DNA from 2 places in the Arthrobacter sp. ok909 genome. Region 1 is predicted to be linked to the other one. Evidence: predicted binding sites of a transcription regulator. Region 1 holds the regulator's gene; the other holds the start of a gene.
What was found. Region 1 encodes HrcA, which represses chaperone genes, less so after heat shock. Its sites were predicted from a motif close to TTNGCACTCGNNNNNNNCGAGTGCNAA; they were not measured.
Positions count from the first base shown of each region.

Region 1 (10,787 bases):
CCGCTCCCCCGCCTCGACGGCGGGACGGGTCAGGATGATCCGGCTGACTTCCTTCTGCTGCAGGGCCTGGACAGCCTTGGCCATCGCCAGGTACGTCTTGCCGGTACCGGCCGGCCCGATCCCGAAGATCACCGTGTTGGCGTCGATCGCGTCCACGTAGTTCTTCTGGTTCAGCGTCTTGGCCCGGATGGTCTTGCCGCGGGTGGACAGGATGTTGGTGGTCAGCACTTCCACGGGGTTCTGCAGTGACTGGCTGCGGAGCATGGAGACGAGCTGCTGCAGGACGGCAGGGGTGATGACGGTGCCGCGGGCCACCAGCCCGCGCACCTCGTTGAGCAGGCGCATGATGCGCGGCACGTCGGCGGCCGGACCGCTGATCGCGAGCTCGTTCCCCCGGACATGGAAGTCAACGGCAGGGTACTGATTTTCGATGAACCGGAGGGCTTCGTCATGGCTGCCCAGCGACTGGACCATCTGCTCTGAGTCGTCGAACAAGACCACCTCCGTCCGCAACCCTGGTAGGGAGTGGGGGAATTCCCCTGCGGTGCGCTCTCCGGCGCTGAACCGGGCCTTGCCGTTCGCTGCTTCAGTCATGGTGTTGGCCCGCGGGCCTCTGGTCCCCTCCAGTATGAATATGGTCGGTCCCCGTGATCCCTGCCGACGGCGGTTCGCACCGTCCGCGGCCGGGGTCACCGGGTCCTTCCATCTTACGCCAGCGCGGCGCGCCCGACGCCGGTCAGGGTCCGGCGCCGCCCGCGTGCCGGGGCGCTGAGGCGCACCAGGATGTCGCCGTTAGTTGTAGGTGTTCCCGAAGATGACGTAACCATCAAGCCAGTGGGCCCCTGTCCGCGGGAAGGACTGGTCGGCGCTGTCCGGCTCCGGAGCGTCCTCCTGGACCGGCCGGGCGGGTGCCTCCGTCATCAGGGACCAGACTGCCCACACGCCGGCGGCCGCCAGCACGAGACCGCACGCCACGACGATCCACACGGCGCTCATGCCGTACCCCCAGGGATGACGCGCAGACGGATGCCGTCGCGATGCCCGTACATCCGGCGTCCATGGACCCCCCTGCACTGACGACCCGGACGACTGCTGAGTCGGGCGTCCTGGCGTCGATGCGACCCACGTAGGAGTGGTAAGCCGAGCTGACCACTTCGACACTGGATCCGACTTTTATTGAGCCCCAGTCTTCAGGGAAAACCCACGCGTCGATAGTCTCCGGCAGTGGGGTTCCGCGGCGACCCCCGCGGCGCGATGCCGACCTCAGCATGGTCATCCCACGCTCTCCAGCACGCCTGCCCGGGATTGGACGCCAACATAGCTGCCCCGGTAGAAGAGCAGCGGCTCGGCGTCGGCGCGGGCGCTCAGGGCACGGACCGCGGCGACAACAATCGTGTGGTCCCCGCCGTCGTACTCCTGGTGCAGTTCGCAGTCCACCCAGCCCAGCGCGCGCTCCAGGACAGGGTTCCCCAGCGGCGACGGCGAGTGGTCAACGCCGGCGAACTTGTCTGCGCCCGAACGGGCGAACTGCGCCGCGAGGTGCTGATGTTCGACCGGGAGGATGTTCACGGTGAACCGGCCCGCCTCGCGCAGCAGTGGCCAGGTGCTGGAGGTCCGCGCAGGACTGAAGGACACCAGGGCAGGTTCCAGCGACAGCGAGGAAAAGGACTGGCACGTAAAGCCGGCGGGACCGTCCTTCGTTGCCGCGGTGATCACGGTCAGGCCGGTGGCGAAGTGTCCCAGGATGGTCCGGAGCCGGCGCGGGCTGAGGTCAGAATGTTCCGTCATGGCGGGTCCTTTCGAAGTCTGTGCCCTCAATCAACCACCCTGGACGCCGCTTCCCAACCCCGGCTGAAACGCACAGTCGCGCTGCGACGCAACGCGTCACGGACCGAAGCATGACGTAAAAAACCTGTCGCAGCGCCGGCATAAGACACTGACTTCGACGCCGTCTTTCGTGCCAGCCGCTGCCCGCCGGGGCATGGTTCCCGACATTATGTATCAACTTCGCATCGGCCTCATATCGTTCCCGTTGCAGTTCCGCCGGGCGCCCCCAAACCGCACTTTCGCCCCGGGCCCGTGTGCCATGCTGGAATTCGGCTGTCCTCCAGGGCTCCGGGCCGGGCGCCCGGCAGGCCAAGGATGGACAGCCACCGGCGGTCCATGCCGCCCACAAAACGGATCGTTGCCGCCCAGCGCGGCGTGGGACACGAAGGGACAGCAACATCAGGCAGCGTGAGGTTCAACAGTCAGCAGCGGGACGTGTCCGTCGCGTCGCGCTGGTGCTCGTGTTGCCCGCCGCCCTCCTTCTGTCCGGCTGCGTGGCGACTCCTCAGGGCGGCATCACCAATTCCAGCAGCCCGTCGGAGCTGGTTCCGGACGCGGCGTCGGGCGCCCCCACCACCAGCGCTCCGCTGGAGACCGCGCAGACCTCGAACAAAGCCCCGGTGTACTGGATCGGGCGGAGCAACGACAACGCGTTCCTGTACCGCGAGTTCCGTGACGTTCCGGATCAGGACAACCCGGTCACGCGCGCCCTGCGGGTGATGATGTCCCAGAAGCCGCTCGACCCGGACTTCTTCACGCCGTGGCAGAATCCGAAGAAGCTGTCGACGTCGATTTCCGGCAAGAACGTGATCACGGTGGATGTCTCGGCGGATGCCTTCAACAGCAACGTGGACGCGGCCATGGCCGAGCGCGCCATCCAGCAGCTCATCTACACCGCGACGGCAGCGGCCGCCAGCGCGGGCCTGATCGATTCCGGCCAGCAGGTCCAGGTGGTGGTGCTCGTCGACGGGCATACGGACTATGTCGCCTTCAATCACGTCCGGCTCGGCGCTCCGACGTCGCGAAGTGCCGGGATGGTCGCCCCCGTGTGGATCATTGATCCGCAGGAAGGCACGTCCGTCGCTGACGGGTCCGTCAAGATCAGCGGCCGGAGCACCGTTCAAGGCGGGAAGCTTCGCTGGGAAATCCTCAAGGTGGACGGCGATAACGCCAAATCCGCCTACCTCAATGGCAACGCGACGGCTTCGGCCGATTCCGCGCAGTCCGGGCTGTTCACCCTGTCCGTGAACCTCGGCCCGGGACGCTATGAAGTCCGCGTGTCCCAGGTGGACCCCGCGGACAGCTCCAGGGAAGTGTTCACCGACACCCGCGGCTTCACGGTCAAATAATCACGGTCAAATAGTCACGCTAACGGCTACCAGCGTCCGAAAATGTCGCTGGCCAGCACGGTGGCGGCGGGCCCTGCCGTGGAGGAGCGCAGCACATGGTGGCCCAGCAGGGCAGTCACGGCCCCCGCGTCGCACAGCCGGGTGACCTCGCGCGGGCTGATGCCGCCTTCCGGGCCCACGATCAGCAGAACTTCACGGGGCCCGTCGTCGCCGGGCGCCGCACTGTCCAGCCAGGCCTCAAGTACCTGCCGCAGGGGGCGGACGGCGTCCTCGTGCAGGATGACCGCGAGGTCCGCGGCTGCCACGGCCGCCTGCAGCCCGGCACCGTCGACGGCGGCCCGGACTTCCGGGATCCAGGCCCGGCGGGCCTGCTTGGCGGCCGCGGTCACCACCGACTGCCACTTCGCATGCGCCTTCGCGGCCCGTTCGGCCTTCCACCGCACGATGGACCGCTCGGCCTGCCAGGGAATGACGGCATCGATGCCCAACTCGGTGGCGGTTTCGGCCGCGAGTTCGTCGCGGTCGCCCTTGGCGAGGGCCTGGACCAGAACCAGCCGGATCGCGGGTTGCGGCTCCGTCAGGAGGTCCAGGCACTCGACGGTCAGTTCGCCGGCAGCGACGGCGGCGACGGTGCCGGTCAGGCGCTTGCCGGCGCCGTCGGCGATATCCACGGCCTCCCCGACCGCGAGCCGCTTGACTGTGATGGCGTGGCGGGCCTCGGCGCCTTCGAGGACGAAGGCCGAGCCGGGGACCTGCTGGTCCAGGGTGCCTGGGGGGGTGAAGAAGACCGGGTTACTCACCGCTACATGCTACCCAGGCGTTCACGCAGTTTCGCGAAGAGGCCGTGGCTGGCCGCGAGCTTCCCCGGATGGTTTTGTTCCCCGCGCGCTTTGGCGAGCTGTCGGAGCAGGTCTTCCTGATGGGCGTCGAGCTTGGCCGGCGTTTCGACCTGCAGATGCACCTTCAGGTCGCCGCGGCCGTTGCCGCGCAAGTGCGTGACACCGAGGCCGCGCAGGGTGATGATCTCGCCCGGCTGGGTGCCCGGCCGGACATCGATTTCCTGCTGCCCGTCAAAGGTGTCGAGGGTCAGTTCTGCGCCGAGTGCCGCGGAAGTCATGGGGATGTTGAGGCTGGCGTGGAGGTCGTCGCCGTCGCGTACGAAGGTGGGGTCATTGTTGACCCGGATCTCGACGTACAGGTCACCGGCCGGTCCGCCGGCGGGGCCCGCCTCGCCCTGGCCGGACAGCTGGATGCGGGTGCCGGTGGCAACGCCGGCCGGGACCTTGACAGTCAGGGAACGGCGGCTGCGGATCCGGCCCTGGCCGCTGCACTCGTTGCAGGGGTCCTTGATGACGGTGCCGAAGCCCTCGCAGGAGCCGCAGGGCGCGGACGTCATGACCTGGCCGAGGATGGAGCGCACGGCGCGCTGGACCTGGCCGCTGCCGCCACAGATGTCGCAACGCACCGGGTGGCTGCCCTCGCGGCAGCAGGAGCCCTCGCACGTGGGGCAGATGACGGCTGTGTCGACCTCGAGCTTCTTGTTGACGCCGAACACGGCGTCGCGGAGGTCGATCCGTACGCTGATCAGCGCGTCCTGACCGCGGCGGATCCGGGACGTGGGGCCGCCCTGGCCGCCGCCGCCGAAGAAAGTGTCGAAGATGTCCTGGAAGGCGAAGCCCTGGCCGGAGTAGCTGCCGCCGCCGAAGCCGTTGTCGGTGCCGTTCTCATTGCCGGTGGTGTCATAGACCCGGCGCTTCTGCGGATCGGAAAGGACCTCATAGGCGTGGGTGACCGCCTTGAACCGGTCCGAGGCGTCCTCCCCCGGGTTCACGTCAGGGTGCAGGGTCCGGGCCAGTTTCCGGTAGGCCTTCTTGATTTCCTCCCCCGTTGCGTCGCGGGAGACTCCAAGAACGTCATAGTGGCTGCTCAAAGTGTGTATCTCTTCCTTGTTGTTCTGCCGGTGGGGCACTGCCTGTCGGGCAAAAAGTAGCGTTCGGTCCCGGGCCGGTCAGGGCCCCAGGATCCTCGAAAGGTACCGGGCCACCGCGCGGACGGCGGCCATGGTGGTGGGATAGTCCATCCGGGTGGGCCCCAGGACGCCGACCTTGGCCGTGGCATCCGGCCCGTAGGCGGTGGCCACCACCGAGGCCTCTGCGAGGCCGTCGTAGGGGTTTTCCCGGCCGATGCTGACCGTGACACCGCGCGGGTCTTCGGCCATTTCGCTGAGCAGGCGCAACATGACCACCTGCTCCTCGAGCGCCTCCAGCACGGGGCCGATGCTGAGCGGGAAGTCCACGTTGGAGCGGGCCAGGTTGGCGGTGCCGGCCATCACCATGCGCTCCTCGCGGCTGCTCGTGGCCAAGGCCTCGAGGCCGCGGGCCAGGGCCTGGGCTGCGCCGCGGCGCGCCGGCGGGCCGCTCGCCACGACGGCGGGCAGCAGTTGCGGCATCAGGCTCAGCGGGGTTCCGGAGAGGCTGGCCAGGAAACGGGTGCGCAACTCCGCCAGCGCGTCGTCGGCAATCTCCTGGCCGACGTCGATCACGCGCTGCTCCACCTTCCCGGTGTCCGCGATCAGGACGGCCAGGACCTTCCGGGGCGCCAGCAGCACGAATTCGATGTGCCGCACCCGGGCGCGGCTGAGCAGCGGGTACTGCACGACGGCGACCTGGTTAGTGAGCTGGGACAGGAGCCGCACGGTGCGGTCGAGGATGTCGTCGAGGTCCTCTGATCCTTCCAGCAGCGCCTGAATGGCCCGGCGCTCGGCCGGAGACAACGGCTTGACGGCCGAGATCTGGTCGACGAAGAGCCGGTAGCCCTTGTCCGTGGGAATCCGGCCGGCGCTCGTGTGCGGTGCCGTGATGAGGCCTTCGTCTTCCAGTGCGGCCATGTCATTGCGGATCGTGGCACTGGAAACACCAAGATGGTGCCGTTCAACCAGCGCCTTGGACCCGACTGGCTCGCGGGAATGGACGTAGTCCTCCACGATGGCGCGCAGCACTTCGAGTTTGCGTGGTTCGCTCACGCTCCACCTCCAATCGACGGTCCCGCAGCCGGTGCCGCCCCAGGACCGTTTGGTTCGCGTCCCCGCGTGGTGCGGGGGCGGTCCGTGACCGGACAGGGGTTAGCACTCGACATGCCTAAGTGCTAACCAGTCTAATATGAGTCGCCGCGTTGTTAGCATTGGATTCGCTCCGGGCGTTGCCTGCGGGATCACGAGGTTCCGTCACGACGGCGCGGGAACCGCGGCAGCCGCTACCGTTGCCGCCCCCTGTGGTCCGGTTCGGGCCCCTTCGGGCCCCGGAGAGTTCCACCGACCGCCGTACATTCCGAGTGCAAAGTAAGCGTGTAGAGATGTCGTACCAGAACTGGGGGCCCCAGGACCTGTCCGCCCCCGCCAAGACGCAGTTGCCGGAAGTCCCGGTGGAACGCGGGATGGTCCTCGAGGAGGTCCAGTCCGGCTGGGTGGGCGCCGTAACCCGGGTGGAAAAGTCCGGCGGCATGCACGTGGTGTCGCTGGAGGACCGGCGGGGCAAGTCCCGGTCCTTCCGCCTCGGCTTTGGCTTCCTTTTGGAGGGGCAGCCGATCCGGCTGATGCCTCCAGCGCCGAAGGCGGCACCGGCCGCCGGGCCCGGCCGCACGGCTTCGGGCTCGGTCCGGGTGGCGGGACAGCGCGCACAGGTAGCCAAGGCCAGCCGGATCTGGGTGGAAGGCAAGCACGACGCCGAACTCGTGGAGAAGGTCTGGGGCGATGACCTCCGGGTGGAGGGAATCGTCGTCGAGCCGCTGCACGGCATTGACGACCTCGCGGCCGCGGTGGCCGAGTTCCGCCCGGGTCCGGGACGCCGGCTGGGCGTGCTGGTTGACCACCTGGTGCCCGATTCCAAGGAGTCGCGGATCGCCGACGCCGTCATGGCTTCGCCGGGTGCCGCCGGCAACGTCCTGATTGTGGGCCACCCCTACGTAGACGTGTGGCAGGCCATCCGGCCCGCGGTCCTGGGGATTGAGCGGTGGCCCGTGATCCCCCGCGGCGTGGACTGGAAAACCGGCATCCTGACGGCGTTCGGGTGGCCCCACTCCACCAAGGAGGACATCGGCCTCGGCTGGCAGAAGCTCCTTGGCGCCGTCCGCAGCTACGCCGATCTGGAGGCGTCCCTGCTGGGCCGCGTCGAAGAGGTCATTGACTTCCTTACTGTGCCGTAGCCAGCCGCTCCGTGATCTCCATTTACGCGCCCAAGCAAGTATTCTTGAAACGGCGGCCGCGCTCCCAGCGCGGTCCCGGCTATTCCAGGCACAACCCAGGCAGCAACGCATCACCGCAATCCGAAGGGCTTCACCGTGGCAGATAACGCACGCGAACACACGGGCAACCAGGCCGGCCATGGCCAGCCCCCGTACCATGGCGTTCCGGCAAATGCGCTGCCGCTGACGGCCGGCGAGGACCGGCAGTGGGCCACGCTGGCGCACTTCGGCGGCATCCTGGGCTGCGTGCCGTCGCTGCTGATCTACTTGATCTTCAAGGACCGTGGCCCGTTCACGGCCCAGGAGTCCAAGGAAGCCCTCAACTTCACCCTGCCGCCGACCATCGCGGCCGTGCTCGCCAATCTGCTGGTCTTCATTCCCGTGGTGGGCAACCTCTTTGCCGTCCTCGCCACGGTGATCTGGATCGCCGTGACCTGTTTTTCGGTGGCGGCGGGTATCCATGTCAACCGCGGCCAGCCGCACCGCTACGAGTTCAACCTGCGCTGGATCAAATAGCCCGGCCCCAAACACACGGCCCAAATCAGCAGAGCCGGCCGCTGCCCCAAGGGGCAGCGGCCGGCTCTTTGTGTATCCACGGCCTATATCCACCGCCCGGCTGCGGCGGGGCCCCCGGGGCAGAGGGGCAGCGCCTTAGTCCGGCAGGATCCTGCGGACCACGGCGTCGGCCAGGAGCCGGCCCTTGAGCGTGAGGACCAGGCGCCCCTTGAAGGCGGCCGCTGGGTCCACCAGGCCGTCGGCGATCAGCCCGGCGACCGCGTGCCTGCCAGTGTCCCCCAAGCCGCCGAGGCTCGGGATGTCCAGCCCGGAGTTCAGGCGGGCCTCGAGCATGACCCGCTCCACGTTGCGGGTCTCGGTGTCCAGCGTTTCCCGTCCGGCGGCCGGCGACGCGCCGGTGCCGAGACGGTTGGCGTAGGCGGTGGGGTGTTTGACGTTCCACCAGCGGACGCCCCCGACGTGCGAGTGCGCCCCTGGGCCGATGCCCCACCAGTCGTCCCCCCGCCAGTAGGCTAGGTTGTGCCGGCAGGCCTGTTCGGGGGTGCGGGACCAGTTGCTGACCTCGTACCAGGCGAGCCCGGCCGCGGAAATCAGTTCGTCGGCGAGTTCGTATTTGGCGGCGTGGTCGTCGTCGTCGATTTCCGGCACCTCGCCGCGGCGGATCTGCGCCGCAAGCTTGGTGCCGTCTTCGACAATCAGGGCGTAGGCGCTGATGTGGTCGGGGCCGTAGGACAGGGCGGTCTCGAGCGAGTAGCGCCAGTCATCCAAGGATTCCCCCGGCGTGCCGTAGATCAGGTCAAGGCTGACCGCGAGGCCCGCCTGCCTTGCCCACTGCACCACCTCGGGCACCCGGCTGGGCGTGTGGGTGCGGTCCAGGACCTTCAGGACGTGCGGCACGGCCGACTGCATGCCGAAGGAGACGCGGGTGAACCCGGCGTCGGCCAGCAGCTGCAGGGATTCCGGGGTGACGGAATCCGGATTGGCTTCCGTGGTCACTTCGGCGCCGGGCTGCAGGCCCCAGGCCCCGATCGCAGCCGTGAGAATGCGCGCCAGGTCCTCCGCCGGCAGGAGCGTGGGCGTGCCGCCGCCGAAGAAGACGGTGCTGAGCGGGCGTTGGGGCACGCCGGAATTGTTCAGGACGCGGGCGGCGAATTCCACCTCGGCGATCGCGGTGGCGGCATAGGCGTCTTGGGAGGCCCCGCCGCCGAGCTCGGTCGCGGTGTAGGTGTTGAAGTCGCAGTACCCGCAGCGCACCGCGCAGAACGGGATGTGCACGTATAGCCCGAAGGCGCGGCGAGCAGCGCCCTCGGCCGCCTGGGCGGGCAGGAGCCCGTCCGACGGCGCCGGGTCGCCGAGGGGAAGGACGCTAGGCACAGGCCCGGCCTGCCGGCACAGCAACAACAGTCATGGCAAGCACCGCTACTTCTTGGCCTTGTCCTTGGACTCGTCCGTGGTGAGGGCGGCGATGAAGGCTTCCTGCGGAACCTCGACGCGGCCCACCATCTTCATGCGCTTCTTGCCTTCCTTCTGCTTCTCCAGCAGTTTGCGCTTTCGGGTGATGTCACCGCCGTAGCACTTGGCGAGCACGTCCTTGCGGATGGCGCGGATGCTCTCCCGGGCGATGATCCTCGAACCGATCGCGGCCTGGATGGGCACCTCGAACTGCTGCCGCGGGATGAGTTCGCGCAGCTTCCCGGTCATCATCACGCCGTAGGCGTAGGCCTTGTCACGGTGCGTGATCGCGGAGAACGCGTCCACCTGTTCGCCCTGGAGCATGATGTCGACCTTGACGAGGTCTGCGACCTGGTCGCCGTCGGCCTTCCAGTCCAGCGAGCCATAGCCGCGGGTCTTGGACTTGAGGATGTCGAAGAAATCGAAGACGATTTCGGCCAGCGGCAGGCGGTAACGGATTTCCACCCGGTCCTCGGAGAGGTAGTCCATGCCGCCCATGACGCCGCGCCTGCTCTGGCACAGCTCCATGATGGCGCCGACGAACTCGTTGGGTGCCAGGATGGTGGCGGCCACCATGGGCTCGCGGACCTCGGCGACCTTGCCGGTGGGGTACTCGCTGGGATTGGTGACGTGGACGACCTTCTTGTCCTCCAGCGTCACCTCGTACTCCACGTTGGGGGCGGTGGAGATCAGGTCCAGGTTGTACTCGCGCTCGAGTCGCTCGCGGGTGATTTCCAGGTGCAGCAGGCCCAGGAAGCCGACGCGGAATCCAAAGCCCAGCGCAGCGGACGTCTCCGGCTCATACACGAGCGCGGCGTCGTTGAGCATCAGCTTCTCCAGCGCGTCGCGGAGCACCGGATAGTCCGTGCCGTCCAGCGGATACAGGCCGGAGAAGACCATCGGTTTGGCATCGGCGTAGCCGGGCAGGGATTCGCTGGCCGGCTTGGCGAGGTTGGTGACGGTGTCGCCCACCTTGGACTGGCGGACGTCCTTCACGCCGGTGATGAGGTAGCCCACTTCGCCGACGCCGAGGCCCTTGGACGGTGTGGGCTCCGGGGAGCTGACGCCGATTTCCAGGAGTTCGTGGGTGGCGCGGGTGGACATCATCTGGATGCGTTCGCGCGGGTGCAGCATGCCGTCGACCACGCGGACGTAGGTGACGACGCCGCGGTAGGTGTCATAGACCGAGTCGAAGATCATGGCCCGTGCCGGGGCGTTCGGATCGCCGACCGGGGCGGGAAGGTCGCGGATGATTTTGTCCAGCAGGACTTCCACGCCGGCGCCGGTCTTGCCGGAGACGCGCAGGACGTCGTCGGGGTCGCCGCCGATCAGGTTGGCGAGTTCGGCCGCGTACTTCTCGGGCTGGGCTGCCGGGAGGTCGATCTTGTTCAGGACCGGAATGAT
Region 1 covers NZ_FNJS01000008.1:50,219-61,005, forward strand. Annotated here, with positions in the region: gene BLR03_RS08510 (PhoH family protein) at 1-594, opposite strand, end outside; gene BLR03_RS08515 (hypothetical protein) at 793-996, opposite strand; gene BLR03_RS08520 (flavin reductase family protein) at 1,273-1,788, opposite strand; gene BLR03_RS08525 (GerMN domain-containing protein) at 2,283-3,176, shown strand; gene BLR03_RS08530 (16S rRNA (uracil(1498)-N(3))-methyltransferase) at 3,203-3,976, opposite strand; gene dnaJ (molecular chaperone DnaJ) at 3,979-5,106, opposite strand; gene hrcA (heat-inducible transcriptional repressor HrcA) at 5,185-6,198, opposite strand; gene BLR03_RS08545 (DUF3097 domain-containing protein) at 6,528-7,376, shown strand; gene BLR03_RS08550 (DUF4870 domain-containing protein) at 7,512-7,931, shown strand; gene hemW (radical SAM family heme chaperone HemW) at 8,067-9,305, opposite strand; gene lepA (translation elongation factor 4) at 9,351-10,787, opposite strand, start outside.

Region 2 (19,028 bases), on a different contig from region 1:
GCTGAAGAGGTCCGGCTCTTCGAAGACGCCTGGTGCGCCGAAGAGTTCCTGTTGGCCGGAGGGAGCCGCGGACTGGCTCGGCCGCATGCCCTGCTGCGGGGCCGCCGCCCGGGACACCGGGGCCGCGGCTGCCCGCGCTGCCTGCGGGGCTGCCTGCGGCGTCGCAGAGCCCGCGGGGGCCGCCGGCGGCGCCCCGACTGCCGCTGTCCCGAATCCGGGACCCTGCCGGACGGCCACGCCTTGCTGGTACGCCGTGGCAGCTGCCCGGGCGCGGTCGTCTGCCGCTTCGTTGAGCTCGTGGCCTGCATGGCCCCGCACCCATTCGAAGGTGTACCTACGGCCTACGAGGGCCTGGTCGATGTCTTTGAGGAGGTCGACGTTCAGCACCGGCTTGCCGTCCGCCTTGCGCCAGCCTTTGCGCTTCCAGCCGGGCATCCACTTGGTCACGGCGTTGATGACGTACTGGCTGTCGCAGAGGATGAGGAGGTCTTCGGCGGGCACATGAGCCGTGGCCCGGAACAGGTCCAGCACCGCCATCAACTCGCCCTGGTTGTTGGTGCCGTGGGGCCATCCGCCGGCGCGCCAGCAGTCGTCATTCACGTACCAGGCCCAGCCGGCCGGGCCGGGATTTCCTAAGGCCGAACCGTCGGCCGCTGCTGTAATCGTCACTGATCTATCCTGCCAGACCCCGCCGACGTCCACCGACGCCCCTCACCTCGGCACCAAACCACCCGATGCCCCCTCACATCCTTCCTCCACCACGCAACGCTCCCTTACCGCCCGTCCTCAGCAGAGCAGTCGCGTGATCACCGTGATATCTGAGGCAGCGTCGGCTGGATCAGAGCCTTAAGTGAGGGAGGGTGCCTGGGCGGGGATGTGCTTAACCGACGACGGCGGCCCCACCCGAAGGTGGGACCGCCGTCGTTGAACGATTAGTTCAGGTGGCTGGAAGCCGGGTGGTTAGAAACCGCCCATGCCGCCCATGCCGCCCATGTCGTCGCCGCCGCCCATAGCCGGGGAGTTCTTCTCCGGCTTGTCGGCCACAACGGCCTCGGTGGTCAGGAACAGACCGGCGATGGAAGCCGCGTTCTGCAGGGCAGAGCGGGTTACCTTGACCGGGTCGTTGATGCCAGCGGCCAGCAGGTCGACGTACTCGCCGGTGGCTGCGTTGAGGCCGTGGCCTGCGGGCAGGCCGCGGACCTTGTCCACCACGACGCCGGGCTCGAGGCCGGCGTTGAAGGCGATCTGCTTCAACGGGGCGTCGATGGCAACGCGGACGATGTTCGCACCGGTTGCTTCGTCACCGGAGAGCTGCAGGTTCGCGAATGCCTTGGCACCGGCCTGGATCAGGGCAACGCCACCGCCGGCGACGATGCCCTCTTCAACAGCGGCCTTGGCGTTGCGGACAGCGTCCTCAATGCGGTGCTTGCGTTCCTTGAGCTCGACCTCGGTTGCGGCACCGGCCTTGATGACTGCAACGCCACCGGCCAGCTTGGCCAGACGCTCCTGCAGCTTCTCGCGGTCGTAGTCGGAATCCGAGTTCTCGATCTCGGCGCGGATCTGGGACACGCGGCCGGCGATCTGGTCGGCGTCGCCAGCACCCTCAACAATGGTGGTCTCGTCCTTGGTGACAACAACCTTGCGGGCCTTGCCGAGGAGTTCGAGTCCGGCGGTCTCAAGCTTGAGGCCGACTTCCTCGGAGATGACCTGGCCACCGGTGAGGATGGCGATGTCAGCCAGCTGCGCCTTGCGGCGGTCGCCGAAGCCCGGAGCCTTGACGGCAACGGACTTGAAGGTGCCGCGGATCTTGTTGACGATCAGGGTGGCCAGGGCCTCGCCCTCGATGTCTTCGGCAATGATCAGCAGCGGCTTGTTGGACTGCATGACCTTTTCGAGGACAGCAACCAGTTCCTTGACGTTGGAGATCTTGGAGTTGACGATCAGGATGTAGGGATCCTCAAGGACCGTTTCCTGGCGCTCGGCGTCGGTAACGAAGTAAGCGGAGATGTAGCCCTTGTCGAAGCGCATGCCTTCGGTGAGCTCCAGCTCGAGGCCGAACGTGTTCGACTCCTCGACCGTGATGACGCCTTCCTTGCCGACCTTGTCGAGGGCTTCGGCGATCAGGGCGCCGATCTCGTTGTCGCCAGCAGAGATGGACGCGGTGGCGGCGATCTCTTCCTTGGTCTCGATTTCCTTGGCGGAGGCCAGGAGCTCGCGGGTGACGGCTTCGACGGCTTTCTCGATGCCGCGCTTGAGGGACAGCGGGTCAGCGCCGGCCGCGACGTTGCGCAGGCCTTCCTTGACCAGGGCCTGAGCCAGCACGGTGGCCGTGGTGGTGCCGTCGCCAGCGACGTCATCCGTCTTCTTGGCAACTTCCTTGACCAGCTCGGCGCCGATCTTCTCGTAAGGATCGTCCAGCTCGATCTCCTTGGCGATGGAAACACCATCGTTGGTGATCGTGGGGGCGCCCCACTTCTTTTCGAGGACGACGTTGCGTCCCCGCGGGCCGAGGGTGACCTTGACGGCGTCGGCGAGGATATTCAGGCCCCGCTCAAGACCGCGGCGTGCCTCTTCATCAAATGCAATGATCTTGGCCATAACGGCAGTAGTCCTTTCGGGACAGTCGTTAAGAATGAACCTTCGCTGCGGTGCCCGCGACGGACAATCCCAACCCGGCGGCCTCTGTATGCCGCTGGGTCCGGGATCTCACCCCAGCAAGGTGTTTCTTTAGCTCCTGGACCGGCCGCCTCACTTCGCGGCCGGGCGGACCGGGCGTCGTGTTAGCAGTCAGTGCGCTGGAGTGCTAACTCAATAATTAGCACTCCCCCGGGGAGAGTGCAAGCAGTGGCCGGCCCGAACCGCCCGCCACGCGGGCCCAATACGCTACGAGCGATCAGCCGCCGTTGCTGCTGGCGGTCTCCGTGCCGCTCATCTTGGCCATGTTGTCCTCGCCGTAGGTGTAGACCACGTAGTTCGCCTGGGTGATGTCCCCATGGGAGTCGAAGCTGATCCGTCCAGACTGGCCGTCGTAGTCCGGACGCTGCCCTGCCCGCAGCGCGTCTTCACAGTCCCTGTAGCTCGTGCACACCTTGCTGGCGGCCGGGCTGGCGGCCTGGCCGTCTGCTGCCGCGGCGCCGCCGGAGACGGGGACGAGGGACGCCGCGATGGAGGTTCCGGCGTCGTCCTCTGCCGCGGCGGCAGCGACGGCGGCCAGGATGACGGCGTCGTACGTCTCGGCGGCGAACGTCATGTCCTTCAGACCGGGATCTACCGCCACGAGGTCCGCCTGGAATGCGGCAGAGGGGAAGACACCGGGCAGGATCCCGCGCGCGCCGTCAAGGGCGCGAGCGCCCAGCCCGGAGCCGTACTGGTTGACTGCTCCGTCGCTGAGGACGAGTTTCTTCCCTGCAAGGCCGGCGTTGTTCAGTTCGGCGATGGCACCCTGGGCGCCATCGCGCGCGACCAGGACCACGGCGTCGGGATTCGCGGCTTTCGCGGCGGCAGCAGCTTGTTGCGCCTGGCCCGGTTTGAACTCCGCGTCCGCCACGGTGTCCATGCCGGACTGCTTGGCCGCACTGTCGACGGCGGCAGCGACGTCCTTGCCGTAGTCACCTGCCTCGTGCAGGACCGCCAGGGTCTTGGCGCCGCCGTCTTTGGCCAGCTTGGCCAGGACGGACGCCTGGGCGACGTCTGCCGCCGCGGTGCGGAAGTAGTAGCCGCCGCTCTTGTAGTTGCTGAGCCCGCTGGCAGAGTTGGCCGGCGAAATGAGCGCTACCTTGGCGTTGGACAGCACGTCAATGGCGGCGGGGGCACGGCTGGAATCGGTGGGACCGATCACGACGTCGGCCTTGGCGGCCACGAGCGCTTTGGCCTGGGCGGCGGTGTCCGTACTGATGGTTTCCGGCAGCAGCTCCACGGGTTTGCCTTTGTGGCCGCCGGCGGCGTTGATGTCCCTGACGGCAAGCTGCGCGGCCGCAAGCTGGGGGGCGTTGAGGAAGTTCTGCCGCCCGGTGTTGTCCAGGATCAGGCCGATGCGCAGGGTACCGTCGCCGCTGGCATCGGCGCTGGCCACGCGGGCGCTGCCCGCCGGCCCCAGGCAGCCTGTCAGTGCCAAGGCCGTTACCGTTGCCGCTGCCAGGGCGCGGCCCAACGGGAAAGTTCCTGTGCGGCGCCGGGCGGTGTTCCGCGGGGTATCCGTGAGGGCCGGAAGTGCCACTAGGCGGGCCGAACGCTTTCAGCCTGCGGGCCCTTTTCGCCCTCGCCGATTTCCAGCTCCACCCGCTGGCCCTCATCCAGGGCGCGGTAGCCTTCCCCGATGATCGCGGACCAGTGCACGAAGACGTCGTTCTCGGACCCGTCGACAGTGATAAAGCCGTAGCCCTTTTCGGCGTTGAACCATTTGACGGTTCCCAGTGCCATGGTGTCCACACTTTCAGCTAGCTTGCGTGCGGCCCACGTCGATGTGCGCCGCGGACTGCGGAGAGAAATCCGCAGCCACTGTATCCACAGCGTCCCGCAGTATTGCCGGTGACGGGCAGACCCGCCGGTGAATAGTTATTGAGGCGTAACCGGAATGGGTTACTGGAAGCCGGGGCCGATCACCACGACGAGGGGCCTGTTGAACTCGGCGGACTCCACCAGGGTGTCGATGCCCAGAAGCGTTCCCAGAGCCTCGGCGTTGCCCTTCTGGTCCACGCTGCTGTAGAAAATGACCGATGCCTGTTGGGGAACGCCGGGCCAGTTGCCCGTCTGGCCCAGAACCCAGCCGGCGGAACTGACGGTGCCGCCGACCCTGCTGGCGAGGCCGGCGGTGGTGGTCCCGTTGTAGATCGTCACCGGCTGCGTCTTGTCCACGCCGGCGGCGGTGTCCCCCGGTGTTGCGGAGGGCGATGCTACCGGCGCCGTCGGGGCAGCTTCGGGGCTGGCCGGGGCCGTGCTGGTCGCCTCGGGGCTGGGGCTCGCCGGGCTCGTGGCAGACGGGCTGCTGCTGGCGGACGGGCTGCTGCCGGCGGAGACGGCCGATGCCTGACCCGCAGAAAAGCCGAGCTTGGGCAGGATCAGGAAGGCCACCAGACCGATGGCCAGTGCTACGCAGCCCGCCGCCAGGATGGGCACCAGGCTCCGGCGGCGCGATTCGGCGACGGTCCGGTGGACACCCTGCCGGGTAGAGGTCTCCGGGACTCGATCAAATTCATCCCGAGCGTATTTGGTCATGGTTAAACGACGTCCTTGCTGATTTCATACGGGGTGCCCGAGGCCGGAAGCGGGCGCAACAGGACCTGCGAATCCGGCTGCGCGTGGCGCTACTTTACGAATCTGTTCCCAGACGACGGGCAGTGCGGGCACGTTGGCGTGATGTACGTAGTCTACGCAATCTCTTGACCAGCATGGGATCGTGGGCCAGCGCCTCCTCGGTATCGATGAGGGCGTTGAGGATCTGGTAGTAGTGCGTGGCGGAAAGGTCGAACAGCTCGCGGATGGCCTGTTCCTTGGCGCCGGCGTACTTCCACCATTGCCGCTCCAAGGCAAGCATCTGCTGGTCACGGGCACTCAGCGGCGATTCGTCCGCCGCCGCGCTCAGGCTGTCCCCGGCGTCGGAAATTCCGTCAAAATCCCCCGCGAGCACGTGCTCTTGCGCTGTTTCGGCCACGACACACTCCCTTGGCTGGATCCGGTGAAAAGTCAGTCCCATGCTACGGCCGAACGACAGGGTTGTCATTTGGGCGCGGTCCAGGAACGGGCGGCGCGGGCGGACGTGCGGGAGAATGGGACCTGTGTTTGATTCCGATGCCCTGTTCGAGCTGGAGCCCGCGGCCGCCGACAATCTCAGCTTTGCGGAGCTGGCACGCCAGCCGCTGGGCGAGCTGGTCGCCCCGGACTGGGCGGAGGCGCTGGCGCCGGTGGAGGCACAGCTGCGGGACGTCCTGGACTACCTCGCCAGCGACGCGGCCGCGGGGCATGAGGTCCTCCCGTCGCCGTCCAACCTCCTGCGCGCTTTCCGGCAGCCGCTGTCCGGCGTGCGGGTCCTGATCGTGGGACAGGACCCCTATCCGACGCCGGGGCACGCCGTCGGGCTGTCCTTCGCCGTCGATGGTGGCACCCGGCCGATCCCCCGCAGCCTCGCGAACATCTACAAGGAACTGGAGGCCGATCTCGGCTTCCCGCCCCGCGTCCACGGGGACCTTAGCCGCTGGGCGGAGCAGGGCGTGCTGCTGCTCAACCGGGTCCTCAGCGTCCGCGCCGGAGCAGCCGGTTCGCACCGGAACAAGGGCTGGGAAGCCGTCACGGCGGCGGCCATCCGGGCTGTCGCGCATCGCGTGTCCGCGGACGGCACGGGCACGGCTCCCCTCGTCGTGATCCTGTGGGGGAAGGATGCCGAGTCCGTCAGACCGCTGCTGGGGTCCGCCGCCGTGGTCGCCAGCGCCCACCCCAGCCCGCTCTCGGCATCCCGGGGCTTCTTCGGTTCCAAGCCGTTCAGCCGGACCAACACGCTGCTGCAGGAACAGGGCAACGGGACGGTCGACTGGGAACTGCCGCCGTTGCCGTAACAGGCCTCCCTGCCGGGGTTCCCGGCCGGGGTTCTTGGTTAGGCTTAGCTGCATGACCTCCGTCCCCGCCGCCACCACCGCCAACAAGAACTCGCGCCCCCAGACTGACCTGACAGTCCTGCGCCGGGAACAGCTCTCCCCGCACATGGTCCGGATCATCGCCGGCGGCCCGGGCTTCGCCGGGTATGCCAACAACGAATATGTCGACCGGTACGTCAAGATCGTGTTTCCGCAGCCGGGCATCGATTACCCGGACCCCCTGGACCTGTGGGCCATCCGGGAATCCATGCCGCGCAGCCAGTGGCCGTTCACCCGGACCTACACGGTCCGTTGGGTGGACGCGGCGGCCCAGGAACTCGCCATCGATTTTGTCATCCACGGCGACGAGGGCCTCGCCGGCCCCTGGGCGGCATCGGCCAAGCCCGGCGACCGCCTGACTTTCACGGGCCCGGGCGGCGGCTACAACCCGGACCCGACGGCGGACTGGCACCTCTTTGCCGGCGATGAATCGGCGCTCCCGGCCATCGGCGCCGCCATTGAGTCCCTGCCCCAGGACGCCCGCGGCCTCGCCATCCTCGAGGTGGACAGCGACGCCGACATCCAGGCGATCGCGGCGCCTGCCGGCGTCGAACTGCGCTGGCTGCTGCGCCGTGGCATCCCCGCCGGCGAGAGCGAACTGCTGGTCACGGCCGTGCGCGACGCCGAGTGGCCCGAGGGCCGCGTCCAGGTCTTTGCCCACGGCGAGCGGGGCTACATGAAGGGCCTGCGCAACGTCTTCTACGTGCAGCGCGGGCTGGAGCGGACCCAGGTTTCCCTCTCCGGCTACTGGGCGAAGGGCCGCGTGGAGGACGACTTCCAGGCGGAGAAGAAGCTGCCGATAGGCAAGATCTGAGGCCCAGGATCTAACGGCGCAAGACCTAGCACAAGGTCTAAAGGCGCCGCTGGCCGGACGGCCTAGCGGCGGCGGGCCCGGCGCCGCTCGTTGCTGGCGAGGCTCCGCGTCAGGGGCCGTGCCAGGGTGTCACCGAGCACAATCCCCGCAGCGACGCCGAGCACGATCGCCCCGGCGTTCAGCATCCCCCCGGCGCCGATGAGAATCTCGGATTCCTCGATGGTCAATACATACATGGACCGGAATATGGTGAGTCCGGGGAGCAGGATCAGGGCCGCGGGGACGGCCACGACCAGCTGGGGAGCACCCATCCGGAGGGCCACCACCCGGGCCAGCAACCCGATCGCCACGGCCGCGAGGGCCGGCGCGAACCGGGACCCGATGCCCACGGCGTCGCCCCCGATCAGGACCAGATAGCCCACCACCCCCACGGCCGCCGTCGGCAGCAGCAGCTTCACGCTGGTCTGTTCCGTAATGCCGATCATCAGCACCGCAATGGCGATCAGGACGACGACGACCCACAAGTCATACCTCGGCGGGAATGTTTCCGTGACGTCGATCGGTTCCATGCCGGTCATATCGCCCACGACGAAGCCGACGGCTATGCCGGCGACCAGGGCCCCGAAGGTCAGCATCGTGGACAGGAACCGGCCCGCCGCCGTGACCGGGAAGCCGTTGATCGCATCCTGGACCGAGGATACGAGCCGTCCCGTGGGCAGGAGCAGCAGGATGCCGCCGACCACCACGATCGCCGGGGCAATCTGTACCCCCACCGGGCTGCCGAAACGCCACAACAGCAGGGCGATGATAGTCACGAGGAACGAACACGAGGCCGTGATGAAGAAGTCGGGGGTACGCCAGCGGCCCAGCTGGCGGGCCAGCAGGCTCACGAGCATGTTGGAGATGAACGCGACCATGGACGCGCCCAGCCCGCCGCCCAGGACGCCGACGAAGACGGCGGAGAACACGCCGAAAGCCACCGTGACCATCCACCGCGGGAACGGCTTGGCGCTGCGGGTGATGTCCTCGAGCCGGCGCACGGCTTCCTCGCGGCCGACGCCGCCGGCCACGATGTCCGTCACGAGCTGGTGCACCTGGGAGAGGCCCGCGTAGTTGTTGGTCCAGGACCGCACGACGCGCAGCAAGGAGATGGGGGTCTGGTCCTTCGGGGCATAGTTGATGGCCACCGACTGGTTGGTGATGTCCACCTCGATGTTCTTCAACCCGAGCGCGGCGGTGATGGCAATGATGCTGGTCTCGACCTCGAGGGCGCCGGCTCCGTACCGGAACATGGATTCCGCCAGTTTGAGGGCGAAGTCGATGGTCTTGCGGGCCGAGGCGTCCACACCGCCGACCTGGATCATGGGGTTGGCATAGGGGCTGCCGGCGAGCCGGTCCACGATGCTCAGCGGCGCCGTCGGCGGGTTTTCACCTTGGACCAGCCGGCGCAGCATCCGCTTGGCGGCGACGTTCTGGCGCACCTGCAAGGGCGACATCGGTTCGGTCCGGGGCAGGCCGTCCGTGGGCGGCCTGCGGCGGCCGTCGGGTTCTTTGTTCATTCCGGCCTCCTCACTGTCCTTGACGGTTTTTGCCGATGGCCTAGTAGAACTGCTGGCCCGTGCGCCGGGTGTAGAGCTGGCGTGCCACGCGCTCCCCCGCCGTCATCCAGGCCTTGTACTTCAAGGGGCTCAGCACCTGGTCGTAGCAGCCGACGAAGTCGGTCACGGTCTTGCTGAAGCTCGTCTTGAAGAGGCCCAGCCCGTGGAACGGGTTCGACGTGTCCTTGAGCTTGTCGCTCGGCGGCGTGCCGCAGAAGTCGTACTCGGTGCAGCCAAGGTCCTTGAGCTGGTTGATGGCCGTCCACTGCACAAGGTGCGAGTCGCCGTACTGGCCCCGCTTCTGCAGCGAACCGCCGTCCTTGTACGTGCCCTTGCGGCCGTAGTTGATCACGAACGCGCCCACCGAGGGCACGCCGTTCTCGTACACGAAGAGCAGCCTGCCCTGGTCCCGCTTCAGGAAGTTGGTCCAGAACTGGCGGTAGTACTCATACTCGCGGACCCGGACCTGGGATTTGGCCTCCACCGTGGTGGTCATCAGGGCATACATGGCCCGGAAGTTCTCATCCGTGGGCTCGACGTTGTGGACCTCCACGCCCTCGCGGATGGCCCGGCGCACGGCATTGCGGCCGCGGGAGTGCAGGTTGCGCAGCAGCTGGTTTTCCTCCGGCTCAATGTCAAGGAGCGCCGTGGAGTCGTTCGGCTGCAGGTTGTGGGTCTTGACGAGTCCGGCGCCTTCAAGGACCCGGACGGCGTCGTCGGAGAGGATGATGTCCGGCTCGATTTTGATCGCGAAGACGCCCAGCCTGGCCCGCTTCACGAAGTCCGCGTTCGCGGCGGTGATCCCGGGGATGTCGTCGACAGACGCCACGTCCGGGCCCTTGATCAGATACCACAGCTTTCCGAGCAGCGGGAAGGACTTCTCCAAGACCAGGTTGTAGCTCGTGTAGTCGGCCGTCTCGTACACCAGGTGCAGGGGTTTCCAGCCAAAGTGCTGCTTGACCTCGGCGAAGGCTTCGGATTGCAGGAGATTGCCGCCGTTGGGGTTCGCGGTGACGTGGGCATCCCAGTTGGCAATCTCTTCGGCGGAGGCAAAGCGGGCGGTGAATTCACGCAAGGGTGCGGCATCCAATCATTGCGGTACGAGCGTCGGCGGCATGCGGACATGCAGCCCCAAGTCTATCGGTCCGGACCCTGCCGCCGGGCCGGACAAGACGGTTACGCTGGTCTCATGCAGGCTCAGCAACAACCGCTGGAAGGCCGTCCTGGGGCGCCCGGCGGACGCTCACGAGGCGCCGGAAGCGGCTCCCAGGTGATCGCACTGTTCGTGTTCCTCGGCGCGTCGGCGCTCGTTGCGGCCCTGGGCGGCCTGGCCACGGCCAACCACGTCAACGGCTGGTACGCCACGGCGGACAAGGCGCCATGGTCCCCGCCCAACTGGGTTTTCGGCCCGGTCTGGACGCTCCTGTACACCGCCATGGCCGTCGCGGGCTGGCTGGTCTGGCGCAAACACGCCGAAGGGTCCAGGACGGCGCTCACTGCCTACGGGGTCCAGTTGGTGCTGAACCTGCTGTGGACCCCGGCCTTCTTTGCCCTGTACCCGGTCCTCGGGACGCCGGCGCTGTGGATCGCGTTCGGGATCATCGTGGCACTCGCCGTCGCGGTGGCCGTGACCGTGCTGCTCTTCGGGCCCATCAGCCGGACGGCAGGGCTGCTGATGCTGCCCTACCTGTCCTGGATCGTGTTCGCGTCCTCGCTGAATCTGTGGGCGGCCCTGCACAACTAGCGCCCGCCGCAATGGGCCCCGGCGGGCGCCGGCTAGCCCGCTAGCACTCCACGACGTTCACGGCGAGGCCGCCCATCGCGGTTTCCTTGTACTTGGAGCTCATGTCCTTGCCGGTCTCGCGCATGGTCACGATGACCTCATCGAGGGAAACCCGGTGCGAGCCGTCGCCCCACAGGGCCATCTTGGCGGCGTTGATGGCCTTCGCCGCGGCGATCGCGTTGCGTTCGATGCAGGGGATCTGGACGAGGCCTCCGATCGGATCGCAGGTCAGACCAAGGTTGTGCTCCATCGCGATTTCCGCGGCGTTTTCCACCTGCTGGGGCGTGCCGCCCATGACTTCGGCCAGGCCGGCGGCGGCCATCGACGACGCCGAGCCCACCTCGCCCTGACAGCCGACCTCAGCGCCGGAGATCGAGGCCTGTTCCTTGTACAGCACCCCGACGGCGGCCGCGGTCAGCAGGAACTTGACCACGACGTCGTCGCGGTCGGCCTGGGTTGCCTTGTCCATGCCGGGGGCGAAGTGCAGCGCGTAGTAAAGCACGGCCGGGATGATGCCCGCGGCGCCGTTGGTGGGGGCAGTGACCACACGGCCGCCCGAGGCGTTTTCCTCGTTTACGGCCAGCGCGATCAGGTTGACCCATTCCTGCCAGTACTTCGGGTCCCGGTCCTTGTCCTCCTTCATGAGGCGCTCGTGCCAGTCGGGGGCCCGACGCCGGACCTTGAGGCCGCCGGGCAGCAGCCCGACGCGCTTGAGGCTGACCTCGACGCAGCCCTCCATCACCGAGTAGATGTGCAGGAGCCCCTCGCGGATCTCCTCCTCGGTACGCGAGGCGCGCTCGTTGACGAACATGATCTCACCGATCGAGAGACCCTTGGACTGACAGCGGCCCAGCAGTTCCGCGGCCGTGCGGAACGGCAGGGGAAGTTCCTTCTTCGATTCGTCGAGTTCCTTCAGGGCCGCCTCTTCCTCGCCCTCGCGGACGATGAAGCCGCCGCCCACGGAGAAGAACGTGGCGCTGTGCAGGACCTCGCCGTCGGCGTCCGAGACGGTGAACGTCATCCCGTTGGTGTGCCGGGGCAGGATGGTGAGCGGCCGCAGGACCATGTCCTTCACGCCGTACGGCAGGGGAACAGCTCCGGCCAGTTGCAGGATGCCGGTCTCCTCGATCGTGGCGAGCCGGCCCTCCACTTCCTCGGGAAGGATCAGCTCGGGGTGGAAGCCCTCGAGCCCGAGCAGGATGGCGGTCATCGTGCCGTGGCCGTGGCCCGTGGCGGCAAGCGAGCCATAGAGGTCAACGCGCAGCGACGCCACCTTGTCCAGGTCGCCGGAAGCCTTGAGTTCTTCGGCGAAGACGGCGGCGGCCCGCATGGGGCCCACGGTGTGCGAGCTGGATGGCCCTATTCCGATGGAAAAGAGGTCAAAGACTCCAACAGCCATTGTCGGTTCCTAACTAGGTCTTGCTGTGGCCCGGCAGAGGGTCTTGCCGGAAGGCGGCGCGGCCGCCGGTGGGCGGCAGTACCGCCGGATGCACGACGCCGGGCGGCGGCTTGTGGCCGCGGCCCGCCCGGCGTCGTGTCTACTTCAGTGATACGTCGCCTAGACGAGGTTATCAACCGAGGGGTACAACGGGTGGGCGGCGGCGAGGGCCTCCACCCGGGTGCGCAGACCGGACAGGTCCGCGCCGGCGTCGGCGGTCAGGGCCTCGGCGATGATGTCGGCGACCTCAGTGAAGGCCGCTTCGCCGAAGCCGCGGGTGGCCAGCGCCGGGGTGCCGATCCGCAGGCCGGAGGTGACCATCGGCGGGCGCGGGTCGAACGGGACGGCGTTGCGGTTGACGGTGATGTCGATGGCCGCGAGGCGGTCCTCGGCTTCCTGCCCGTTGAGCTCGCAGTTGCGCAGGTCCACGAGGACCAGGTGCACGTCGGTGCCGCCGGAGATCACGTTGATCCCCTTGGCGGTGACGTCCGGCTGGACCAGGCGGTCGGCGAGGATCCGCGCACCGGCCAGGACACGTTCCTGGCGTTCCTTGAACTCTTCGGACGCAGCAATCTTGAAGGCCACGGCCTTGCCGGCGATCACGTGCTCCAACGGGCCGCCCTGCTGGCCGGGGAACACCGCGGAGTTGATCTTCTTCGCGATGTCGGCGTCGTTGGTGAGGATGATGCCGCCGCGCGGACCGGCGAGGGTCTTGTGCGTGGTGGACGTCGTGACGTGGGCGTGCGGTACCGGGCTCGGGTGCAGCCCAGCCGCAACGAGGCCGGCGAAGTGGGCCATGTCCACCATGAGGTAGGCGCCCACGGAGTCGGCAATCCGGCGGAACTCGGCGAAGTCGAGCTGGCGGGCGTACGCGGACCAGCCGGCAACGATCAGCTGCGGCTTGTGCTCCCGGGCCAGGCGTTCGACCTCGGCCATGTCGATCCGGTGGTCATCCTCGCGGACCTGGTACGGGATGACGTTGTAGAGCCGGCCGGAGAAGTTGATCTTCATGCCGTGGGTCAGGTGCCCGCCGTGCGCCAGGTTCAGGCCCATGATGGTGTCGCCCGGACGGATCAGGGCGTGCATCACAGAGGCGTTGGCCTGGGCGCCGGAGTGCGGCTGGACGTTGGCGTACTCCGCGCCGAACAGGGCCTTGACCCGGTCGATCGCGAGCTGCTCGATCACGTCAACGTGCTCGCAGCCGCCGTAGTAGCGCTTGCCCGGGTAGCCCTCGGCGTACTTGTTGGTCAACACCGAGCCCTGTGCCTGCATGACGGCCCTGGCGGTGTGGTTCTCCGAGGCAATCATCTCCAGGCCCTCGCGCTGGCGGGTGAGCTCGTCGTCGATCTTCGCGGCGATCTCCGGGTCCAGGGCGGACAGGTCCGCGTCCAGGCTCGGCGAGACGACCTGCTCAAACGCCAGCGTCTGTGTGCCTGCGGCTGTTGCCGTGCCTGCGGCCGGGCTCACAGTTCGCCCCCGTTCTTGGAGGCGTATTCCTGCGCCGAGAGCAGCGGACCGTCCGAGTCAGCGGCCACCTTGAAGAGCCAGCCGGCACCGTACGGATCGCTGTTGATCAGCGCGGGGTCCTCGACGACGGCGGCGTTGATTTCGGTGACCTCGCCCGTGACGGGGGCGTACAGGTCCGAGACGGACTTGGTCGATTCGACCTCGCCGCAGGTCTCGCCCGCGGTCACCGCGGAGCCGACCTCGGGCAGGTCAACATAGACGATGTCGCCGAGGGCGTCCGTGGCGACCGCGGAGATGCCGATGGACACAACGTTCCCGGCCTCCCGCGCAACCCACTCGTGCTCGTCGGAGTACTGCAGTTCAGGGGCAACTTTTGCCATGTGTTTTTCCTAAGTCTTGGAGTGGTCGTTGGTGCTAAATCAATTGTGGTTGGGTTACGCGGCCGCTGTGCCCTGGTTACGCTGCGGGACTCGCCATCCTCCGCGTGCCCTCGAGGGGCTGGCTGGCCGCGGTTTTCGAAAGCGTGCGTCAAAGCGACGAAGGAGCAGCACGCGTGAAAACTGAGGCCAGCCGGCCCCGGAGCCGGGTACCGCTGAGGCACCCGGACCCGATGCGGTACGAGCTGGACTACTTGACGCGCTTGTAGAACGGCAGTGCGACAACTTCGAAGGGCTCCGTCTTGCCGCGAAGATCGATGTCCAGGGCCGTGCCGGGTTCAGTGAACTCGACATCGACGTAGGCCATGGCAACCGGGTAGCCCAGAGTGGGTGAGGGCTGGCCGGAGGTGACCTCGCCGACCACGTTGCCGTCCTTGAGGACCGGGTAGTGGCCGCGGCCTGCCCGGCGTCCGAGGCCCTTGAGCCCGACGAGCTTGCGGCCCGTGGTGGAGCCGGCGCCGGCTTCCTTCTTGGCCGCCAGGGCCGCCTTGCCGATAAAGTCGCCTTCCTTGGACAGCGCGACGACGGGGCCCAGTCCCGCGGCGAAGGGGTCGCCTTCGAGCGAGAGTTCGTTGCCGTAGAGCGGCATGCCGGCCTCGAGCCGCAGGGAGTCGCGGGAGGCGAGGCCGGCGGGGGTCAGCTCGCCGGCCTCGGCGATGGCGATCAGCGCCTGCCAGAGGGCGGCGGCGTCGTGGTTGTCCACGAAGATCTCGAAGCCGTCTTCGCCGGTGTAGCCGGTGCGGGCCAGCAGGAGGTCCTGGCTGGCGCCGCCGACCATGAAGGGGACGTCCACGGCGGCGTAGTACTTCAGGCCGGTGACGAGCTCGTGCTGCGCGGCCGGGACCAGGCGGAGCAGGATGGCCTCCGCTTTGGGACCCTGCACGGCGATCAGCGAGGTTTCGGCGGAGGCGTCCTGGACGGTGACGTCGAATCCGCCTTCTTGGGCAGAACCTGCCCGCTCGGCCATGGCCGCAGCCACGACCTTGGCGTTGCCCGCGTTGGGCACGACGAGGAACTTCTGCTCGCCACGGCGGTAGGTGATGAGGTCGTCGATGATGCCGCCGTCCTCGTTGCAGATCAGCGAGTACTTGGCCTTGCCGATCGCCATGACGGAGATCTTGCCGACCAGGGCGTAGTCGAGGAAGGCTGCGGCGTCCGGGCCGGTGACCCAGACTTCGCCCATGTGGGAGAGGTCGAACAGGCCCGCGGAGTTGCGGACGGCGTGGTGCTCGGCGAGTTCGGAGCTGTACTTGAGCGGCATCTGCCAGCCGCCGAAGTCCGTGAAGGACGCGCCGAGCTTCTTGTGCTCTTCGTAAAGTGCCGTGTAATTCTCAGTCATCGTTGGCTGTCCCTAGTTCTCAGAGGCGGAGTTGGCGGAGTCGTCGGAGTGGTCCTCGAAGGCTTCGAGGGGAGGGCAGGAGCAGATCAGGTGGCGGTCGCCCGCGGCGCCGTCGATCCGGCCGACCGGCGGGAAGTACTTGTCCTGCTTGAGCGTGTGGACCGGGAAGACGGCCTGCTCGCGCGGGTACTCGCGGGTCCAGTCGGTGCTGATCACGGCGGCAGCGGTGTGCGGCGCGTTGCGCAGCGGGCTGTGCTCAACGGTGAAGTCACCGTGGGCCACCTGGTCGATCTCGGCGCGGATGGCGACCATGGCCGTGATGAACCGGTCGATCTCGCCCAGGTCCTCGGATTCGGTGGGCTCCACCATCAGGGTGCCGGCCACCGGGAACGCCAGGGTGGGGGCGTGGAAGCCGTAGTCGATCAGGCGCTTGGCGACGTCCTCGGCGGTCACGCCGGTCTTGGCCGTGAGTTCGCGCAGGTCCAGGATGCACTCGTGGGCAACCAGGCCGCCTTCGCCGGTGTAGAGCACCGGGAAGGAGTCGTTGAGGCGGGCCGCGATGTAGTTCGCCGCGAGCAGGGCCGACTTGGTGGCTTCGGTGAGGCCCTGGCCGCCCATGAGCTTCACATAGGCCCAGGAGATCGGCAGCACGCCGGCCGAGCCATAGCGGGAGGCGGAGATCGGGGTGCCGTCGGCGCCGTTAGCCGGGTCCGCAGCGTTGCCCGGCATGAAGGGTGCCAAGTGTGCCTTGGCCGCGACCGGGCCGACGCCGGGGCCGCCGCCGCCGTGCGGGATGCAGAAGGTCTTGTGCAGGTTCAGGTGCGAGACGTCGCCGCCGAACATGCCCGGCTGGGCCAGCCCGACGAGGGCGTTGAGGTTGGCACCGTCGATGTAGACCTGGCCGCCGGCGGCGTGGATGGCGTCGCAGACCTCGCGGACGTCGGCGTCGTACACCCCGTGGGTGGAGGGGTAGGTGATCATGATCGCGGAGAGCGCGTCCTTGTGCAGCTCAATCTTGGCCTGCAGGTCGGCGTGGTCGATCGTGCCGTCGGAGGCGGTGGCCACGACGACAACCTTCATGCCGGCCAGCACGGCCGAGGCTGCGTTGGTGCCGTGCGCGGAGGCCGGGATGAGGCAGATGTTGCGCTGGGCGTCGCCGCGGGAGAGGTGGTAGCCCCGGATGGCCAGCAGGCCGGCGAGCTCACCCTGGGATCCGGCGTTGGGCTGGATGGAGACCTGGTCGTAGCCGGTGATCTCGGTCAGCTGGGCTTCGAGGTCCTCGATCAGTTCGCGCCAGCCGGCGGTCTGGGATTCCGGGGCGAAGGGGTGGATGGAGGCGAACTCCGGCCAGGAAATCGCTTCCATCTCGGCCGTTGCGTTCAGCTTCATGGTGCAGGAACCCAGCGGGATCATCGTGCGGTCCAGCGCGAGGTCGCGGTCTGAGAGGCGGCGGATGTAACGCAGCAGCTGGGTTTCGGAGCGGTGGGTGTTGAACACCGGGTGCTGGAGGTAGTCGGAGGTCCGCTCGACGGCGGCGTCCAGGACGAAGCCATCTACGGAATCCACCACGGTAGCCCCGAAGGCGGCGACGACGTCGGCGACGACGCCCGCCGTCGTGGCTTCATCGGCGGAGATGCCGACCGTGTCGGCGTCGATGGCGCGCAGGTTGATGCCCCTGGCGTCGGCAGCCGCGATGATTTCCGCGGCTTTGCCGGGCACGGAGACGGTGACGGTGTCGAAGAAGGAGGTGTGCAGCACGTCCAGGCCTGCGGCCTTCAGGGAAGCGGCGATGGTCTTGGCGTGGCCGTGGACGGTCTGGGCGATGGCCTTCAGCCCGTCGGGGCCGTGGTAGACGGCGTAGAAGGATGACACGATCGCCAGCAGCGCCTGAGCGGTGCAGATGTTGGAGGTGGCCTTCTCGCGGCGGATGTGCTGCTCTCGGGTCTGCAGGGCCAGACGGTAGGCCGGAACGCCGGCGTTGTCCTTGGAGACACCCACGAGGCGGCCGGGCATGGAGCGCTCGAGACCCTTCTGGACGGCCATGTAGGCAGCGTGCGGGCCGCCGAAGAACAGCGGCACGCCGAAGCGCTGGGCGGAGCCGACGGCGATGTCCGCGCCCTGCTCGCCCGGGGACGTGATCAGGGTCAGGGACAGCAGGTCGGCGGCGACCGTGACGAGCGCGCCGCGCTCCTTGGCCTCGGCGATCACGGCGCTGTGGTCCAACACCCGGCCGGAGACGCCCGGCTGCTGCAGGACGACGCCGTTGATGACGCCTTCGGGCAGGCCCTTGGACAGATCGGCGACTTCGACCTCGAAGCCGAGGGCCTCGGCGCGGCCCTTGACGATCGCGATGGTCTGCGGGAGGCAGTCGGCGTCGAGGACGGTCTTGCCGTCGTGCGCTTCCTTGTTCTTGTTGGCGCGGCGCATCATCAGCACGGCTTCCGCGACGGCGGTGGCTTCGTCCAGCAGCGAGGCGTTGGCGATCGGCAGGCCGACGAGGTCCTGGACCATGGTCTGGAAGTTCAGCAGCGCCTCGAGCCGGCCCTGGGAGATTTCCGGCTGGTAGGGCGTGTACGCGGTGTACCAGGCCGGGGCCTCGAGGATGTTGCGGCGGATCACGGCCGGGGTCACGGTGTCGTAATAGCCCTGCCCGATCATCTGCACGGCCGTCTTGTTCTTGCCGGCCAGCTTGCGCAGCTCGGCGAGGACTTCCACTTCGCTCAGGGCCGCGCCGAGAGCGAGGTCGGAGTCCTGGCGGATGTCTTTCGGAACGGCGGTGTCCACCAGGGCGTCGACGGTGTCGTAGCCGACAGCCTTCAGCATGGCGTCGACGTCGGACTGGCGACGGGCACCGATGTGCCGGTCGACGAAGGACGTGGAGGCTGGGGTAACAGTCACAAGGAACTCCATAACTCAGGCGGCGCTGGGTACGCCACATTGATTCGGGTTCCTCCCCGCTCTGTATTGGACCTGAGAGTTTCCGCGCAGCCGTGCATTTAAGAGGGCTTCGCTTGCACCGTCGGTGAGCACAGCGTGTCGAGGACAGCCTGCCACTTTCCAGAGGTGCCTTGCCGCGGCGGTACGTGGGCCTGAGAGATTCCTGGGGAGGATTTGCTCCTACGGCGCCTGCTTGTACCTACTTGCAGGACTCTCCCGCCGCAGATCAAAGGCGTATTCAATTGGGGGTGACAACAGTCACAGGAATCATTGTCCTATGCCGGGCGCGCGTCCGCAAACTCCTGCCCGCCGCCGGCCCCACGTTACGAGGAGCGGCCGGCCAGGGGGCGTCCGGCCAGGGGCGTCCGGCACCGCGAATTCGCCGGAAACGTGCCGGGTCGCCGTAACGTTCGAGCGAACCCGCACACGTCCGGCGACTTCGGCGGCCTCGGAGGTCTCAGCGCGAGCACGGCCTCAGCGGCGCAGCTTCTCGACGGCGGCCAGGAGACCCTCGATGTCTGCCTCGATTTCGGCAGGCGGACCGGCGGGCCCCCGGCCGAGCATGGCGTTGAAGTAGAGACCGTCCCCC
Region 2 covers NZ_FNJS01000007.1:31,784-50,811, reverse strand. Annotated here, with positions in the region: gene BLR03_RS07705 (ribonuclease HI family protein) at 1-669, opposite strand, end outside; gene groL (chaperonin GroEL) at 961-2,598, opposite strand; gene BLR03_RS07695 (ABC transporter substrate-binding protein) at 2,894-4,114, opposite strand; gene BLR03_RS07690 (cold-shock protein) at 4,216-4,419, opposite strand; gene BLR03_RS07685 (LytR C-terminal domain-containing protein) at 4,579-5,214, opposite strand; gene BLR03_RS07680 (DUF3263 domain-containing protein) at 5,309-5,650, opposite strand; gene BLR03_RS07675 (uracil-DNA glycosylase) at 5,766-6,548, shown strand; gene BLR03_RS07670 (siderophore-interacting protein) at 6,601-7,440, shown strand; gene BLR03_RS07665 (threonine/serine exporter family protein) at 7,503-8,999, opposite strand; gene BLR03_RS07660 (lipid II:glycine glycyltransferase FemX) at 9,040-10,113, opposite strand; gene BLR03_RS07655 (TspO/MBR family protein) at 10,228-10,782, shown strand; gene BLR03_RS07650 (L-serine ammonia-lyase) at 10,823-12,220, opposite strand; gene glyA (serine hydroxymethyltransferase) at 12,380-13,681, opposite strand; gene gcvH (glycine cleavage system protein GcvH) at 13,723-14,106, opposite strand; gene gcvT (glycine cleavage system aminomethyltransferase GcvT) at 14,354-15,502, opposite strand; gene gcvP (aminomethyl-transferring glycine dehydrogenase) at 15,515-18,412, opposite strand; glycine riboswitch at 18,570-18,668, opposite strand; gene BLR03_RS07625 (TetR/AcrR family transcriptional regulator) at 18,914-19,028, opposite strand, start outside.
Region 2: groL (chaperonin GroEL) is a predicted target of HrcA. The motif match lies at 2,781-2,807, and genes of this name have one in related genera.